Regions from separate parts of the Thalassotalea castellviae genome, predicted to be linked through region 2. Evidence: predicted binding sites of a transcription regulator. Region 2 holds the regulator's gene; the other holds the start of a gene.
The links. The regulator FliA, encoded in region 2, starts transcription of late flagellar genes. The targets are predictions, from matches to a motif close to CTAAAGNTNNNNNNNNNNNNGCCGATA.

Region 1: pomA (flagellar motor protein PomA) is a predicted target of FliA. The motif match lies at 1,988-2,014, and genes of this name have one in related genera.

What each region holds. Positions count from the first base shown of each region.
Region 1 is NZ_JAVRIF010000002.1:383,362-386,786, forward strand. It holds gene RM573_RS05425 (flagellar motor protein MotB) at 104-1,054, opposite strand; gene pomA (flagellar motor protein PomA) at 1,066-1,830, opposite strand; gene RM573_RS05435 (exodeoxyribonuclease VII small subunit) at 2,125-2,373, shown strand; gene ispA ((2E,6E)-farnesyl diphosphate synthase) at 2,373-3,263, shown strand; gene dxs (1-deoxy-D-xylulose-5-phosphate synthase) at 3,305-3,425, shown strand, end outside.
Region 2 is NZ_JAVRIF010000002.1:160,533-163,957, forward strand. It holds gene RM573_RS04420 (chemotaxis protein CheA) at 1-137, opposite strand, end outside; gene RM573_RS04425 (protein phosphatase CheZ) at 151-894, opposite strand; gene cheY (chemotaxis response regulator CheY) at 925-1,308, opposite strand; gene RM573_RS04435 (RNA polymerase sigma factor FliA) at 1,372-2,091, opposite strand; gene RM573_RS04440 (MinD/ParA family protein) at 2,110-2,952, opposite strand; gene flhF (flagellar biosynthesis GTPase FlhF) at 2,995-3,425, opposite strand, start outside.

The DNA.
Region 1 (3,425 bases), 220 kb from region 2:
CGCGCATTATACCTTATGCCTTAGCGATATGTACAAAATTTGACGCACAAAAAAAGATCTCAACTGAGATCTTTTTAAATAGCTTAAATTTTCAATTACTTACTTAATTATCACTTTTAATCACTGAAAATGGCTCGGTTTCTTTAGGCTTACCTTGATTGATCGATATTTCAACACGACGATTACGACGTCTGTTTAGCGCATTGGTATTTGGCACCAAAGGACGAGAGTCTGCGTGGCCTGCTACTAACATACGCGAATCATCAAATCCCGGCACTTTCACTAACTCATGAGCAATTGCTACAGCACGTTTGCTCGATAGATCCCAGTTAGAGGTAAATAACTCAGAGCTAATCCCTTGATTATCAGTATGACCTGAGACCATGATTTCACCAGGCACTGTTTTTAATAACTCGCCTATTTCTCTCACAATAGGCTTAAACTTAGGCTGTAAAAATGCTGAGCCAGATGGAAAGGCACCATTTTCACGAATACGAATGATCACCTGTTGACCTAAGGATTCCAGCTCTATCGCGCCATCTTGAATCTGTTGTTCTAATTGTTGTGCAATTTTTTTCGCTAAGTCGTTAACTTGTTCTTCCGAAGCTTGTTCCAGCTCATCTTTTGCTTTTTGCATTGCTTGAGCTGACATTTCATCAGCGGTACTTTGCGATTGACCACCGCGTTCTGTACCTCGTTGCTCTTGACGACCACCGGCAGATGTTTCATCTCCCGCTTGAAATTCTAACATTTGTTGCGTCATTTCAACGGTTTGCTGTTGAATTACTTCTATAGGCGTTGGCTCAGGTTTACCTGGTCTAAATTCTTGCGCGATAATGCTAGTGCCTTTAGGAATATCTTTGACTTCAATTTTGTTTTGCACACCAAAAGCAAACTTCATTGAACCGGCAATCTGCTTAAACTTTAAAACATCCATTTCTGAAAAAGATAAAAGCAGTACAAAAAAGCACATCAGTAACGACATCAAATCAGCAAAAGTACCCATCCACGCTGGCAACCCCGGTGGTGGACATTTACATTCTTGATCAGCCATAAATCCCTCAATTACTCTTCGGTAGTGTCAATTTTACGTTTACCTTCAGCAAGATAATTCTTCAGTAAACCTTCAATGACTCTTGGGTTTTGACCATCTTGAATACCTAACACCGCATCCAAAATAAGTTCTTGGTTAAGCTTTTCTTCGCTTAAACGAATTTTTAATTTATTCGCAATAGGAATGGCAATCACGTTCGCTAAAAATGCACCATATAAAGTTGTTAAAAGTGCAACTGCCATTGCCGGACCAATCGCTTTTGGATCATCCATGTTTGATAACATGGCAACTAAACCTATCAGGGTACCTATCATGCCCATAGCAGGTGCTACATCCGCTAAGGCCATCATCATACCAATACCCGTTTCATGGCGTTCGGTAGTGAGATTAATATCTTTTTGTAATGTGCCACGCACCACATCGGCATCATGACCATCAACAAGCATATCAACCCCTTTTTGCATAAAAGCATTGGTGATTTCAGCTTCTTCAAGAGCTAAAAACCCCCCTTTACGAGCAGCATCCGCCATTTCAACAGATTTCTCAATTAATTCATCAGGTTGTTCAATTTTAAACATGAACGCTTTGCCCATGATTTTACCAATACCGAAAAACTGTCCGAGATTATAGTTAGACAAAACAACAAATAAGGAACCACAGAATACAATCAGAACCGATTGAGTATCCACAAACATGCTGATATCGCCACCTAAAATCATTGCCATGACAATAAAACCAATGGCACCTAATATTCCCAGTAGCGTAGCTAAATCCACATAAGCCTCCAAAATATGTTACTAAATCCTACACCTTTAAATTGATAATACCTCAAGGTTTTAGGATACGCGAATACAAATACTAAATTCAGCTAAACATAAACGACGTAATTAAGTTGAAAAGTGAAGTTGGTATTTTTCTTTGTTATACAGTTATTATCGTCCATATTGTCAATAACTTAACCCTAATTGAAGATTATTTTTTTTATCGAATAAAAATAAGCGCCATTGACCAATTAGACGAGCTAAGGTAACTTGCGCGTTACCTATAAAAATAGTGATATATTTTTCCTAATGGCACGTAAAAAAATTGAAAATTTAAGCTTCGAAGATTCTTTAAATGAGCTTGAAGATATTGTCCAAAGCCTCGAAAAAGGTGAGTTAAGTTTAGAAGACTCGATGACCTTATTTGAACGAGGACTTAGTTTAAGCCAAGTCAGTCAAACCAAACTAAAAGAGGCTGAGCAAAAAGTCCAAATTTTAATGGACAATAAAGGCGTAAGCAAACTCGAAGACTTTAATTATGATGAGAGCTCTCAGTAGTGACTAAGCTAGCGCAGCTTGAATATTTTCAAGAAAGAACGAACCAGTTTTTACTAAAAAAACTAGACAGTTTACCTATTAATGATCCAAAACTGCTTGAAGCGATGCGTTATGGTTTATTAATTGGCGGAAAACGGATGCGTCCATACCTTGCTTATATTACCGGCGAATCTTTATCCGTCAGTGAAAATGACCTTGATGGTATAGCTGGCGCATTAGAATGCATTCATGCTTATTCTTTATTACATGATGATCTTCCTGCGATGGATGACGATGATCTCAGGCGAGGTAAGCCAACATGTCATATTGCTTTTGATGAAGCGACGGCTATTTTAGCTGGCGATAGTTTACAAACTTTAGCATTTGATATTTTAGCGAATCACCCATTCTCCTCAGCGATTGCAAGCAAGCGTATCCATCTGATCCAACAGTTAGTAAAAGCTAGTGGCTATCAAGGTATGTGTGGTGGTCAAGCGCTTGACCTTTCGGCAACTAACAAAACTATTTCTTTAGATGAATTAGAAAAACTACACACGCTAAAAACCGGTGCTTTGCTTGAAGCATCAGTGTTAATGGCAGCGGAATGTTCTCACCAGATAACCGAACAAGAAAAAGAACAACTCTCAACGTTTGCTAAATTAATCGGGTTAGCTTATCAAGTGCGTGACGATATCATCGATATTACTTCTAGCGAAGAAGTACTCGGTAAACCCGCAGGTTCTGATATAGAAGCGAATAAAAGTACCTACCCTGCACTGCTTGGTTTACAGGGTGCACAGCAAAAAGCTGACAACTTATATCAACAAGCACTACAAGCTTTACATCATTTGCCTTACAATACACAGAATCTATCGGAATTTGCGACTTTTATCATTAGCAGAACTAGCTAAGTTGCTGCCAAGTACAAGTACAGTTGCTGAAAATAATAACTATGACTATAAACCTGAACGACTACCCTTTACTCTCGAAAATCAATTATCCGGCTGATTTACGTCAATTAGATCAAGCCAGCTTACCGCAAGCAAGTGAAGAATTGCGTCGTTATTTATTAA
Region 2 (3,425 bases):
CTAAAAATCGCATTGAGTAAATCAGCATTGTCAGGATCATTTTCTAGTTCTACAAGTTGCTCAGATAAACTTTCAAGTATTTCACCAGCTTCGATTAAAAAATCCTGAAGAATTTCTTCATCCGCTTCATAAGACATCCAGCAACTCCTATTAAAAACCTAAACTAGATAAAAGATCATCAACGTCATCTTGGTCAGCGACCACGTCATCTCTTTCTTTTGCATTAACAATTGGACCTTCAACTAGGTTCTCACCTACTTTAGGTTTAGCTGATTCATCAGCCTCACCAGAAGAAATACCAAAGGCTGTTAACATATTAATTAAACTATCTTCAACTTCTCTTACTAAGTCGATAACCTTACGAATCACTTGTCCGGTAAGATCTTGGAAATCTTGCGCCATTAATACATCGGTCATCAATGCATGCATATGTGCAGTATCGCGGTCTGTCGTTTTCAATAACGCATCTATGTCTTTACATAGCACTTTAAACTCGGTCACCGATAAATCATTGTTCATTAATTTATCCCAGAGCGGGTTCACTGCTTTAACTTGCGCTTGAATATTATCAACGACCGGAAAGATTGATTCTACGGCATCCATCGTTTTATTAGCCGCTTCTTCTGTGCGAGTAATAACGTAATTTAGTCGCTCTTTAGCATCTGGAATATCAGCATTAGCAAGATCGTTCAAGCGAGAATCAACTTGAAAATTCATAAGAGAATCATGAAGTTGTCGCGTTAACTTGCCTATTTCAGCAAATAATTCAGTGTTGATAGGATTCTGAATTTCAGCGATTAAGTCGTCCGCTTTATCTTGCTGCCCTGTTTCTATGTATTCAACAAGCATTTTCGCTTGTTCCAAAGAAACATGCACACCATTATCTTTACTCATGCAACATCCTTACCTGACAGAGAGTGCCAATTATCCTAAGCGTTCAAAAATTTTATCAAGCTTAGTTTTTAACGTTGCTGCGGTAAATGGTTTAACAATATAGCCATTAACACCCGCTTGGGCTGCCATAACAATCTGCTCTTTTTTCGCTTCAGCGGTTACCATCAATACAGGTATATGAAGTAACTTTTCATCAGCGCGAATCGCTTTGAGAAGGTCTATACCTTGCATTCCAGGCATGTTCCAATCAGTTACTACAAAATCAAATTCACCTTCTTTAAGCATAGGTAATGCAGTACTACCATCATCAGCTTCTTGAATGTTAGTGAACCCTAAATCACGCAATAAATTTTTAACTATACGTCTCATTGTTGAAAAATCATCAACAACAAGCACTTTCATATTTTTATCCAAGGCACCCTCCAGGGAGATCATTCAAAATTTTTAAATCTAAAAAACTACTGGTATATATTGTACTTAACTTTGCCAAGATTGCATACGAGCTTTTAATCTATGTAATGCTTGACTATGAATTTGACTAACTCTTGATTCACTCACATCGAGAACTTGGCCAATTTCGCGTAAATTCAATTCTTCATCATAGTATAGTGACAGTACTAAAGCTTCTCTCTCGGGTAAAGTAGTAATGCATTCAGAAAGCGCTTTTTTAAAGATAATTTGTTCTATGTCCTCATAGGGGTCATGATTGTTTTTATCTTCAAATGATTGAATGACATCTTCACTCACGCCGAGGTCATCAATTCCTATTATTTTACCCGAACTTACCTCACTAAGAATATGATGGTACTCATTGAGCGAAATATCAAGTTTTTCAGCAACTTCAATATCTGTTACATCACGACCAAGTTGTGCTTCTAATGCTTTTATCGCTTCACTCACCATTCGGCTATTTTTATGAACCGAACGAGGAGTCCAGTCACCGCGGCGTATTTCATCTAACATGGCACCGCGGATCCGTATACCAGCGAAAGTTTCAAAGCTTGCGCCTTTGCTAGAATCGAAATTATTTGCCGCTTCAAGTAAGCCAATCATGCCTGACTGAATAAGGTCATCAACGATGACACTAGAGGGGAGTCTTGCCAATAAGTGATAGGCAATACGTTTGACTAAAACGGTATGCTGTTCAAGCAATGCGCTTTTATCAATGTGAACATTATAAGTATTAGCTTTTACCAAAGTAGTCTACTCTTTTGACTAGTTTTCTAATAACTGCTCAATGAAAAATTCAAGATGGCCAGATGGATGATGGGGAATTGGCCATTTAGTAATTTTACTCGCTAATGCTTTAAAGGCTTTAGCGGCAGGTGAGTCTGGAAACGCCTCAACAATTGCTTGCTGCTTTCTTACTGATTTTCTAATATTTTCATCGAAAGGGATTACGCCAACTAAATCCAAAGCGACATCTAAAAATCGGTCAGATACCTTGGAAAGTTTAGCAAAAAGTTGTTGGCCTTCTTTTGGACTTCTCACCATATTTGCCACAACTTTAAATTTAAAGACATCGTGATCACGACTAAGTAGTTTCATTAATGCGTAACAGTCAGTGATTGACGTTGGTTCATCACACACCACCAATAATACATCTTGTGCGGCACGAGTAAAACTTAGCACCATATCTGATATACCTGCTGCGGTATCAACAACTAACACGTCAAATTGCGTTCGCATATCACTAAAAGCACGAATTAAACCAGCGTGTTCTGACGGGGTTAAATCCACCATAGATTGAGTGCCCGAGGTAGCAGGAATAATATTGATTCCAGCAGGGCCTTTTAAAATAATATCATCAAGCTCACATTCACCTGATAATACATGTGAGAGATTACGTTGAACTCTTAAACCTAGCATTACATCGACATTGGCGAGGCCTAAATCAGCATCTAAGACTAAAACCCTTTTCCCCAATTGCGCCATGGCAATTGACGTATTTAATGAAACATTGGTTTTGCCTACCCCACCTTTACCACCAGAAACTGCTATGACTTTTATTTGATGATTTTCTTGCATTTTTCGTAAGCCACTCGCCTGATCTATCATTAATTTTTTCTCTATTTTGCTCAATATCTGCGTCGATATTGTTTACATACTCACTGCATGACTTGTTGGCATTGGCCGCCATGAATTTTGGCAATTTACTTTTGTTGCTAATCTATCTGCAAGCGTAACTAACTTTTCAGCATTTGCAACTTTAATATCTTCAGGAACTCTTTGTCCATCAGTAAGATAACCTATTGCTAATCCATTTTGAATAGAAGTTGCAATGATTTCGCCAATACTTAGACTTTCATCAAGTTTAGTATAAATAGCACCCGCTAATGGTACTTTTTTAAATCGTTCCACATTTTCTTGCATTACACGCTGTTGCGTATTCGCAGCCAGCACTAAATAATTACGAATTCTAACACGAGAATTTGCCATTAATGCGGTTAAATGTTCAGAAAGACGCATATCTCGTTGCCCCATTCCTGCAGTATCAATTAAAACTAGTTTTTTATCAGCATATTGCTCTA